Linked DNA regions of Neobacillus sp. PS2-9. Each later gene encodes a partner of the first gene's protein in a complex. Links are inferred from orthologs where the notes say so. Each region holds a gene or a part of one and is shown in the gene's direction. Other genes may lie near its edges.

The links.
Region 2: the proteins of tig (region 1) and rpsG are in contact, whole or in part, in a crystal structure (PDB 3GTY), measured with the Thermotoga maritima proteins. The link is inferred for Neobacillus sp. PS2-9 from one-to-one orthologs. Residues at the interface, in WP_004081061.1 of Thermotoga maritima: Glu122, Val124, Val129, Leu130, Tyr133, Glu188, Gly259, Ile262, Tyr263, Glu266, Ser270, Glu273, Gln274, Glu277, Arg308, Gln311, Ile312, Ser315, Tyr316, Glu325, Arg329, Arg336, Leu363, Phe366, Trp367, Arg373, Leu377, Arg381, Leu384, Glu387; in WP_004081843.1 of Thermotoga maritima: Lys34, Lys52, Lys55, Glu59, Arg62, Gln63, Glu66, Asn67, Lys69, Val71, Arg95, Ala109, Lys110, Lys111, Gly112, Arg113, Pro114, Glu117, Glu121, Ile124, Ala125, Tyr127, Asn128, Asn129, Thr130, Gly131, Lys135, Asp139, Arg142, Met143.

The regions. Positions count from the first base shown.
Region 1 is NZ_CP133269.1:1,462,067-1,470,210, forward strand. What follows is about bases 32-2,876. They hold tig (trigger factor), read left to right. Parts: upstream 32-737; coding sequence 738-2,015; downstream 2,016-2,876. Other genes in these bases: RCG25_RS07185 (tetratricopeptide repeat protein), read left to right, coding at 32-570; clpX (ATP-dependent protease ATP-binding subunit ClpX), read left to right, coding at 2,453-2,876. Also shown: more of RCG25_RS07185, read left to right, coding at 1-31; more of clpX, read left to right, coding at 2,877-3,712; ATP-dependent protease LonB, read left to right, coding at 3,983-5,650; lon (endopeptidase La), read left to right, coding at 5,904-8,144. UniProt on the Bacillus subtilis protein: Involved in protein export. Acts as a chaperone by maintaining the newly synthesized protein in an open conformation. Functions as a peptidyl-prolyl cis-trans isomerase.
Region 2 is NZ_CP133269.1:5,096,240-5,100,239, reverse strand. Bases 1-2,732 are described here. They hold rpsG (30S ribosomal protein S7), read left to right. Parts: upstream 1-997; coding sequence 998-1,468; downstream 1,469-2,732. Other genes in these bases: fusA (elongation factor G), read left to right, coding at 1,522-2,732; rpsL (30S ribosomal protein S12), read left to right, coding at 534-956; RCG25_RS25555 (50S ribosomal protein L7ae-like protein), read left to right, coding at 182-430; rpoC (DNA-directed RNA polymerase subunit beta'), read left to right, coding at 1-18. Outside these bases: more of fusA, read left to right, coding at 2,733-3,603; tuf (elongation factor Tu), read left to right, coding at 3,732-4,000.

The DNA.
Region 1 (8,144 bases):
GAGGAAGCCAATGCAAAAGAGCTTAATCTATTAAAAATCAATAACTTAAACGATCAGCTACTTCTTATTTCAGGCTTAGCGGAAAAAAACATTCGCCCCTATATAAATGAAATTGCTGATTATTTAAAAGTAGAAACAGGGCATCCGTTTCTTAAAACAATGCTATTAACTCTTTTAAAAGAGCAAGAAATAGATAGAGAATTTGTGATAAAGAAATTTACGAGTGAACAAAGCTTCCACCCAGTCAACCTACCTGAAGTAAGGGTTCACCCGAAAATGAAAAGGGTAAAGGAACTACTAGAAGCACAGTTAGAGAGCAGTGATCCTATACTATTTGAACACACCATCGGGATGGTAGAACGAACCTTTTTTATCACTTATCCATTTGATTTCCAACCGGAGAAACCAAATGCTTGGGCGGCAGCCTTTCATTTAGTAGCTGAAAATTATTTGGGGATGGATGGAAAAGTTGAGAGGCTATCAAGTGATTATCAAATTCCAATAGAAGAAATTGAGCAGGCGAGGGTTCAAATAGAGGAAATTGAGAAAATTTCTTATCCTAATATATAGGCTTCGCTGTTGAAAGAAAACAATCCTGTGTTATAATGTAGGGGTTGCATTGTGTAAAAAACTATATTTTACATTTAAAAATGGAAGATTGGCTTGATGGACAAGACAATTTCCGACTCAATTCGTTACGAATGATATGAGAATAGATTTGTTGGAGGGAAAAAGGTATGACAGTAAAATGGGAAAAATTAGAAGGAAACCAAGGCGTCCTTACAGTTGAAGTAAGTGCTGAAGAGGTAACAAAAGGTCTAGACGCAGCATTCCAAAAGGTTGTTAAAACAGTAAGCGTTCCAGGCTTCCGTAAAGGTAAAATGCCTCGTGGAATGTTTGAAAAGCGCTTTGGCGTAGAAGCACTTTATCAAGATGCATTAGATTTCATTCTTCCAGAAGCATATGGAAAGGCAATCGATGAAACTGGAATCGAGCCAGTTGATCGTCCTGAAATCGATATCGAGCAAATGGAAAAAGGCAAAGAGCTTATCTTCAAGGCAACTGTTACAGTAAAGCCAGAAGTGAAATTAGGCGAATACAAAGGCCTTGAAGTTGAAGAATTAGATGCTAACGTAACGGATGAAGACGTTGCAAACGAATTAAAAACTCTTCAAGAACGTCAAGCTGAGTTAGTTGTTAAAGAAGAAGGAACTGCTGAAAACGGTGATACAGTTGTTATCGATTTCGAAGGATTCGTTGATGGCGAAGCTTTCGAAGGTGGAAAAGCTGAAAACCACTCATTAGAATTAGGTACTGGATCTTTCATCCCTGGTTTTGAAGAGCAATTAGTTGGAGTAAAAGCTGGTGAATCTAAAGATGTTGAAGTAACATTCCCTGAAGAATACCATGCTGCTGAGCTTGCTGGTAAACCTGCTGTATTCAAAGTGACTGTTCACGAAATTAAAGGAAAAGAACTTCCTGCTTTAGATGACGAGTTTGCTAAAGATGTAGATGATGAAGTTGAAACATTAGATGCTCTTAAAGAAAAAATCAACACTCGTTTAGTAGATAGCAAAAAGCATGAAGCAGAGCACCACCTACGTGATACTGTAGTTGAAAAAGCTGCTGAAAATGCTGAAGTTGAAATTCCAGAAGTTATGGTTACAAATGAAGTAAACCGCATGCTTCAAGAGTTTGAACAACGTTTACAAATGCAAGGTATGAACCTTGAGCTTTACTTCCAATTCTCTGGTCAAGACGAAAATGCATTACGTGAGCAAATGAAGGAAGAAGCACAATCCCGCGTAAAAGTGAACTTAACTTTAGAAGCGATTGCTAAAGCTGAAAACCTTGAAGTAACTGACGAAGATGTAGAAGCTGAACTAGAAAAAATGGCTGGTATGTACAACATGACAGTTGATATGATTAAACAAGCTCTTGGCGGTTCTGAAGGTATTAAAACTGACCTTAAACTTAAAAAAGCTGTTGATTTTCTTGTTGAAAACAAGAAATAAATTTTAACCATTTAAAAAACAAGGTGCGATTTTTATCGTGCCTTGTTTTATACATTTTTCTCATTACATATTATAATAAGGACAGGGAAACCTGTTTATTATCCTGTTAAGTTCCTCAGCAGGGAATAATTTTTATTCTTCTATGGGCAGGAAATAGAGTAAACGAAGGCGAATAATTAATTTCCAAATAGTTTTAAGACTTAATTTTAAAAAATATGGTTAAGATTAATGAGTACATAAGTTTTCCATCGACTTACACAAACAAAAAGAGTAAAGAAAAAACATAATGGCATAATGCGTTTTATTTCCAGTCCATTGGCTTCATGTGTTACAATGCAAAATACATACCACCTGAATAGTTAGAAAAATATAGACTTTTGTTTGTGTAAATCACTGCTTCAAATAGGGTACTAACAACGTTTTAAGGGGTGAAAGGATTGTTTAAATTTAATGATGAAAAAGGACAGTTAAAGTGTTCCTTCTGTGGAAAAACACAGGATCAAGTTCGTAAATTAGTTGCCGGGCCTGGAGTTTACATATGCGATGAATGTATCGAGCTTTGCACAGAGATCGTGGAAGAAGAACTTGGAACGGAAGAAGAAGTAGAATTTAAAGACGTTCCAAAGCCAAAGGAAATCTGTGAAATTCTTAAGGAATACGTCATTGGCCAGGACCAGGCGAAAAAATCTCTATCAGTAGCGGTTTACAATCACTATAAGCGAATCAATTCGAACAGCAAAATTGATGACGTAGAGCTTTCAAAGAGTAATATTTGTATGATTGGACCAACTGGTAGCGGTAAAACATTATTAGCACAAACATTGGCTCGAATCTTGAATGTGCCATTTGCAATTGCTGATGCTACTTCCTTAACCGAGGCTGGATATGTTGGGGAAGACGTAGAAAATATTTTATTAAAATTGATCCAAGCTGCTGATTATGATGTGGAAAAAGCAGAAAAAGGAATCATCTATATTGATGAAATTGATAAAATCGCTCGTAAATCAGAGAATCCTTCTATTACACGTGATGTTTCTGGTGAGGGTGTGCAACAAGCATTATTAAAAATTCTTGAAGGTACGGTTGCAAGTGTTCCGCCACAAGGTGGAAGAAAGCATCCACATCAGGAGTTTATCCAAATTGATACTACAAATATTTTATTTATCTGCGGTGGAGCATTTGACGGAATCGAGCCAATTATTAAACGCCGTTTAGGCCAAAAGGTAATTGGATTTGGATCAGATGTGAAGCAGGTAGATGTTTCTCAAAAAGAGCTTCTTTCAAAAGTATTGCCTGAAGACTTACTTCGCTTTGGATTAATTCCAGAATTCATCGGTCGTCTTCCAGTGATTGCTAGCCTTGAGCAATTAGATGAAACAGCATTGATTGAAATTTTAACAAAACCAAAAAATGCGCTTGTTAAACAATATCAAAAAATGCTTGAAATCGATGATGTAGAGCTGCAATTTGAAGATGGCGCATTAGAGGAAATCGCGAAGAAAGCAATTGAACGAAAAACGGGTGCCCGTGGTCTTCGTTCAATAATCGAAGGAATCATGCTTGATGTCATGTTTGATCTTCCTTCACGCGAAGACATTACTAAATGTATTATTACGAAGGAAACTGTCTTAGAAAACAGTGTTCCGAAATTAGTGTTAGAAGATGGAACGGTTGTTGCAGAAGAAAAATCCGCATAAACTTTAAAAGACCTGGCTCTCTGCCAGGTCTTTTTCTATTTCAAGGGATATTAAATTCTACTTCGAGAATTGTCCAGCTCCAGCGCCTAGCCCCTCGGGTCAAATAACCTTCTGCAATAAAAGTCAAAGAGCGACTTTTCTTGCAGAAGAACATTTGCCTGTCGGGGCTGAACAAGTCGCTTCCGCTTTTCTTTTTTTTTGTGGTTTATTCCTTCTTCCAGCAGGAAATACTTATTAATATATTGTGAGTATGTAGTAGGAGGGAAATGTATGAGTTGGACGGGGATTGCCTTATTTATACAGCTATTTTTCGGAATCATTATTGGGCTGTATTTTTGGAATTTGTTGAGGAATCAGCGTACGCAAAAAGTGTCCATTGACCGGGAATCCCGTAAAGAAATGGAGCAGCTTCGCAAAATGAGATCCATTTCATTGACTGAACCATTAGCTGAAAAAGTTCGCCCTACAAGCTTTAAGGATATTGTAGGCCAAGAAGATGGGATTAAATCATTAAAGGCGGCCCTTTGTGGACCGAATCCGCAGCATGTAATTATTTATGGACCACCGGGAGTTGGTAAAACAGCTGCTGCCCGCCTCGTTCTAGAAGAGGCCAAAAAGAATCAAAAGTCACCATTTAAAGCATCCTCTGTGTTTATTGAATTAGACGCCACAACAGCACGGTTTGACGAAAGAGGAATTGCAGACCCTTTAATTGGTTCTGTTCATGATCCTATTTATCAAGGTGCAGGGGCAATGGGACAGGCAGGTATACCACAGCCAAAGCAAGGTGCTGTGACAAATGCACATGGTGGAGTACTCTTTATTGATGAGATTGGCGAATTACATCCAATCCAAATGAATAAACTGCTAAAAGTATTAGAGGATCGAAAGGTCTTTCTGGAAAGTGCCTATTATCATGAAGAAAATACGCAAATACCAACGCATATTCATGATATTTTTAAAAATGGATTACCTGCCGATTTCCGTTTAATTGGTGCCACTACTAGGACTCCAAGTGAAATTCCTCCGGCGATTCGTTCCCGCTGTATGGAGGTTTTCTTCCGTGATCTAAATCAGGAGGAAATTGTGGAGGTAGCGAAGAAAGCGGCTGAAAAAGTAAACTTAGAAATTTTTGAAACAGGTGTGAATACCTTATCTACATATGCGAGAAATGGCCGTGAAACGGTCAATATGATCCAAATTGCAGCTGGGCTTGCTATTACAGAAGACCGTAATTATATCAAGGATGAAGATATTGAGTGGGTCATCCATTCCAGTCAAATGACTCCAAGGATGGAAAGAAAGATTAATGATATTTCACATGTGGGTCTGGTGAATGGATTAGCTGTGTATGGGCCAAACTCTGGTGCCTTGCTCGAGATTGAAGTAACGGTTATCCCTGCAAAAGACAAGGGAACAATCAATATAACTGGGATTGTGGAAGAAGAAAGTATTGGCGGTCAAGGGAAATCCATTCGCCGGAAGAGTATGGCACGTGGTTCGATCGAAAATGTGATTACAGTTCTCCGTTCGATGGGAGTACCCGCTAATGACTACGATATTCACGTTAATTTTCCTGGCGGGGTCCCAATCGATGGACCTTCTGCTGGAATCGCCATGGCAACAGGAATTTATTCCGCCATTTACAAAATTCCCATTGATAACACGGTAGCTATGACTGGTGAGATTAGTATTCATGGCAATGTGAAGCCTATTGGCGGGGTTTATCCTAAAGTGAAGGCAGCAAGAAAGGCAGGAGCCAAAACCGTCATCATTCCAGAGGAAAATATGCAAACCATCTTGAATGAGATTGACGGAATCAACATCGTTCCTGTCACCCATTTACATGAAGTATTCGAGATTGCCCTAGTCCAATCCTTCGGAAAACACGAAGCCATCCCAGCCTCCATCGAGCTAACTAAGAAAGAATCGATTTAATCTAAAAAGAGATTATAGAACTTCGGTTTGTTGTAAAAATCAAACCGGAGTTTTTTTATTGCCATTTTTCTATAAGAAATCCAAAATGAACTTAGGAAGATTTCCTTACGTTTGGGGAAAATATAAATTATATTGAAAAAGAGATCTCGAATCTCTAAAAATAGACACCATATTATAAATACGTTAGAATTGTACAAAGACTAATCTGCTAGTAGTAGTAGGAAAACGAGGATTGCATGTGGAGGTGCATTATATGGCGGAAAAGAACGAATTGATCGTCCCCCTCCTGCCGCTTCGAGGTTTGCTTGTTTATCCGACAATGGTCCTGCATTTAGATGTAGGGCGTGAAAGATCTGTGCAAGCACTTGAAAAAGCAATGGTAGATGACCACTTAATCTTTTTAACAACTCAAAAAGATGTATCAATCGATGATCCATCAGAAGAGGAAATATACAAAGTTGGTACGTTAACAAAAGTGAAGCAAATGCTAAAACTACCAAACGGAACCATTAGAGTATTGGTAGAAGGCTTAAACCGAGCGGAAATTGTTTCATTTTATGAGGAAGAAGAGTATTATTCGGTAAGCGTGGTCACGTATGATGATCCTGACACTAAGGATGTGGAAGACCAAGCCCTGATGAGAACAATGCTTGACTATTTTGAGCAATACATAAAACTCTCAAAAAAAATCTCGGCAGAAACATATGCCTCTGTCGCTGATATTGAAGAACCAGGAAGAATGGCGGATATCATCGCATCTCATTTACCACTCAAGCTAAAGGAAAAGCAAGAAATCCTTGAGACAATTGATGTAAAGAGCCGTGTAAATCGTGTAATTGATACCATTCATAATGAAAAAGAAGTACTTAATTTGGAAAAGAAAATTGGCCAACGAGTAAAACGGTCGATGGAACGGACGCAAAAAGAGTATTATCTTCGTGAGCAAATGAAGGCCATTCAAAAAGAATTAGGCGATAAAGAAGGCAAAACGGGTGAGATTGCGGAGTTGACGAAAAAAATTGAGCAGGCTGAAATGCCTGAGCATGCGAAAAAGGCGGCCCTTAAGGAATTAGATCGATATGAGAAAGTGCCATCTAGTTCGGCAGAAAGTGCAGTCATCCGAAATTATATCGAATGGTTGATAACGATTCCTTGGTCGAAAAAGACAGAGGATGATATTGATATTCTCCGTGCTGAAAAGGTATTAAATCAAGATCATTACGGATTGGAAAAAGTTAAGGAACGGGTACTTGAATATTTGGCGGTACAGAAGCTGACGAATTCCTTAAAAGGCCCTATTCTTTGCTTAGCAGGACCTCCTGGTGTGGGGAAAACAAGCCTTGCCCGCTCTATTGCGTCATCACTGAATCGCAACTTTGTTCGAGTGTCTCTTGGCGGGGTACGCGATGAATCTGAAATTCGCGGCCATAGAAGAACGTATGTGGGAGCCATGCCTGGACGCATTATTCAAGGAATGAAAAAAGCAGGAACGATAAACCCTGTCTTTTTACTTGATGAAATAGATAAAATGTCTAATGATTTCCGTGGAGATCCATCTTCAGCTATGCTAGAAGTATTAGACCCAGAACAAAACCATAATTTTAGTGACCATTATATTGAAGAAACCTACGATTTATCAAAGGTCATGTTTATTGCAACGGCTAATAATTTATCAACCATTCCTGGGCCGCTATTAGACAGAATGGAAATCATTACGATTGCAGGTTACACGGAGCTTGAAAAAGTACACATTTGTAGAGACCATTTGCTACCAAAACAAATTAAAGAAAATGGTTTAACGAAAGGGATTCTTCAAGTTCGTGATGATGCGATACTGAAAGTGGTTCGCTATTATACTCGCGAAGCCGGCGTTCGAAGTTTAGAGCGTCAAATGGCGACCATTTGTAGGAAGACAGCAAAAATCATCGTTTCCGGTGAAAAGAAGCGGGTGATTATCACTGAAAAGAATGTAGAAGAATTTTTAGGAAAGCCAAGATTCCACTATGGAATGGCTGAAACAGAAGATCAAGTAGGAGTGGCAACTGGATTGGCTTATACGACAGTTGGAGGCGACACCCTGCAGATAGAGGTTTCATTGTCTCCTGGTAAAGGGAAGCTTGTTCTAACAGGTAAGCTTGGCGATGTGATGAAGGAATCTGCACAAGCTGCATTTAGTTATGTTCGCTCAAAGGCGACTGAACTGGGCATCGAAGACGATTTCCATGAAAAATATGATATTCATATCCACGTTCCCGAAGGAGCTGTTCCGAAGGATGGACCTTCTGCAGGAATTACAATGGCAACGGCACTCGTATCAGCTTTAACTGGCAAACCGATTCGCAGAGAGGTTGGAATGACGGGTGAGATTACACTAAGAGGAAGAGTTCTACCAATTGGTGGTCTAAAGGAAAAAACCTTAAGTGCCCATCGCGCAGGTCTGACGAAAATCATTCTACCAAAGGACAATGTAAAGGATATTGATGATATTCCAGAA
Region 2 (4,000 bases), 3.6 Mb from region 1 along the record:
ACCGTTTTGATTGACTAAGTAAGATAACGGTACCTGCATTATTGCAGGTACCGTATTTTAAGAAAAGATTACCAAATGCTATCTTGAATAAAATATCGAAACATTTGTTGACATCTATTTGGTAAGATGATACTATATCAAAGGTGCTCCTATTCATTTGATACTTTGGAGGATATGATTTATGTCTTATGAAAAAGTATTTCAGGCACAAAAGTTTGTTATAGGAACAAAACAAGCAGTTAAAGCACTTAAGGAAGGTAATGTACAAGAGTTAGTCGTTGCAAGCGATGCTGAACCAAAGGTTACAGCTAAAGCTGTAGAAGTAGCTCTTGGCATAGAAGTTCCGGTTCGATATGTAGATTCGATGAAAAAACTCGGAAAAGCATGTGGAATTGAAGTTGGTGCCGCAACTGTCGCAATTATCCGTTAAAAACTGTTTTTGTAGATAGAGTAGTCTGCAAAAACTTTGTTTTTGCAAAAAAATGAACCACCTGGATGTGTGGGCTTACAATTAATGAAGGGAGGAAAAATACATGCCTACTATTAACCAACTAGTGCGCAAGCCTCGTCAATCAAAAGAGGAAAAGTCAAAATCACCTGCGCTAAACAAAGGTTATAACAGCTTCAAGAAATCACAAACTAATGTATCTTCACCACAAAAACGTGGAGTATGTACTCGTGTTGGTACAATGACTCCAAAGAAACCAAACTCAGCGTTACGTAAATATGCTCGTGTACGTTTGACAAATGGTATCGAGGTGACTGCATACATTCCTGGTATCGGACACAATCTTCAAGAGCACAGCGTTGTTCTTATTCGTGGAGGACGTGTAAAAGACTTACCAGGGGTACGTTATCACATCGTACGTGGAGCTCTTGATACTGCTGGTGTAAACAACCGTATGCAAGGTCGCTCAAAATATGGTACTAAGAGACCAAAAGCAGCTAAGAAATAATAATAACTTTAATAAAAGCTTCTTTGAAAGGAGGAAAAAATATGCCACGTAAAGGTCCTGTAGCAAAAAGAGACGTGTTACCAGATCCGCTTTACAATTCAAAATTAGTTACTCGTTTAATCAACAAAATGATGGTTGACGGTAAAAGAGGTAAGTCACAAGAAATTCTTTACTCTGCGTTTGATACTATTCGCGAACGTACTGGCAAAGAGCCAATGGAAACTTTTGAAGCAGCTATGAAAAACATCATGCCTGTATTAGAAGTTAAGGCTCGCCGTGTAGGTGGTGCAAACTACCAAGTACCAGTTGAGGTGCGTCCTGATCGCCGTACAACTCTTGGTCTTCGTTGGTTAGTAAACTACGCTCGTCTTCGCGGTGAAAAGACGATGGAAGAGCGTTTAGCTAATGAAATCATGGATGCAGCTAACAACACTGGTGCATCTGTTAAGAAGCGTGAAGATACACACAAAATGGCAGAAGCAAACAAAGCGTTTGCTCACTATCGTTGGTAATCTAACCTTCAATATATAAAATTTCATTCCAAACTAGGAAGGAGAAAGACCAAATGGCAAGAGAGTTCTCCTTAGCAAACACACGTAATATCGGTATCATGGCTCACATCGATGCCGGTAAAACGACTACCACTGAGCGTGTTCTTTATTACACTGGTAAGATTCATAAAATCGGTGAAACACATGAAGGCGCTTCTCAGATGGACTGGATGGAGCAGGAGCAAGAACGCGGAATCACAATCACTTCCGCAGCAACAACTGCACAATGGAAAGGCCACCGCGTAAACATCATCGACACACCAGGACACGTAGACTTCACGGTTGAAGTTGAACGTTCCCTACGTGTACTTGATGGTGCGGTAGCTGTACTAGATGCACAGTCTGGTGTTGAGCCTCAAACTGAAACAGTTTGGCGTCAAGCAACAACTTACGGTGTACCACGTGTTGTATTCGTAAATAAAATGGACAAAATTGGAGCCGACTTCTTATACTCAGTAGGTACAATACATGACCGTTTACAAGCGAATGCACATCCAATTCAGTTACCAATCGGTGCTGAAGATGAATTCGAAGCTATCATTGACCTTGTGGAAATGAATGCTGTATTCTATGGTAACGATTTAGGAACTGATATTGAAGTTCGTGAAATCCCAGAAGAATATATGGCGCAAGCTGAAGAATATCGCGAAAAGCTAGTTGAAGCAGTTGCTGAATTAGATGAAGAGTTAATGGAAAAGTACCTAGGTGGGGAAGAACTCACTAAAGAAGAACTAAAAGCAGGGATTCGTAAAGGTACAGTTAACGTTGAATTCTATCCAGTAATCTGTGGATCAGCTTTCAAAAACAAAGGTGTTCAGTTAATGCTAGATGCCGTTATAGATTACCTTCCATCTCCACTAGATGTTCCTGCAATCAAAGGACACGCTGTTGATGATGAAGAAGAATTTATTGAACGTCATTCAAGCGATGAAGAACCATTCTCTGCTCTTGCGTTTAAAGTTATGACTGACCCATATGTTGGTAAATTAACGTTCTTCCGCGTTTACTCTGGTACTTTAGAATCTGGATCATATGTTCAGAACTCAACTAAAGGTAAGCGTGAGCGTATCGGACGTATTCTACAAATGCACGCGAACAGCCGTCAAGAAATCTCTAAGGTTTTTGCTGGTGACATCGCTGCCGCTGTAGGTCTGAAAGATACAACTACTGGAGATACTCTATGTGATGACAAAAACCCTGTTATCCTTGAGTCAATGCAATTCCCAGAGCCTGTAATTCAACTTTCAGTTGAACCTAAGTCAAAAGCTGACCAAGACAAAATGACTACTGCTCTACAAAAACTTCAAGAAGAAGATCCAACATTCCGTGCGCACACTGACCAGGAAACTGGACAAGTAATCATCGCTGGTATGGGTGAACTTCACCTAGATATCATCGTTGATCGTATGCGTCGTGAGTTTAAGGTCGAAGCAAATGTAGGTGCGCCGCAGGTTGCCTATCGCGAAACTTTCCGTGCTTCTGCACAAGTTGAAGGTAAATTCGCACGTCAATCTGGTGGTCGTGGGCAATATGGTCACGTTTGGATTGAATTCTCACCTAATGATGAAGGTAAAGGATTCGAATTCGTAAACGGAATCGTTGGTGGTGTTGTTCCTCGTGAATACATCCCGGCTGTTCAAGCTGGTCTTGAAGATTCACTTGACCGTGGAGTTCTTGCTGGATATCCATTAGTTGATATTAAAGCTCGTCTATTTGACGGTTCTTACCATGATGTTGACTCATCTGAGATGGCGTTTAAGATTGCCGCTTCAATGGCACTTAAAAACGCTGCGTCTAAGTGTAGCCCAGTTATCCTTGAACCTATGATGAGGGTTGAAGTTGTAATCCCTGAAGAATACCTAGGGGATATCATGGGACAAATCACTGCACGTCGTGGCCGCGTTGAAGGTATGGAAGCTCGTGGTAACGCACAAGTAGTTCGTGCAATGGTTCCACTTTCAGAAATGTTTGGTTATGCAACTGCACTTCGTTCAAGTACTCAAGGACGTGGAGTATTCTCTATGCACTTCGATCACTACGAAGAAGTTCCAAAATCAGTTTCTGAAGAAATTATCAAAAAAAATAAAGGTGAATAATTGATTTTCACCTTTGTTTAAAGTATAACTACTTATGTAAGAATAGAAACTGTGAAATATGGACAAACATATTCGCAGTTTCTACCTAATATACTTAAACTTTTATAATCCAAAGGAGGATTTTCCAAATGGCAAAAGCTAAATTCGACCGTTCAAAGCCACACGTTAACATTGGTACAATCGGACACGTTGACCATGGTAAAACTACTTTAACTGCTGCAATCACTTCTGTACTTGCAAAATCAGGTAAAGCAGAAGCTCGTGCATACGATCAAATCGACGGTGCTCCAGAAGAAAAAGAGCGTGGTATCACAATCTCTACTGCTCACGTTGAATATGAAACTGACGCACGTCACTACGCACACGTAGACTGCCCAGGACACGCTGACTATGTTAA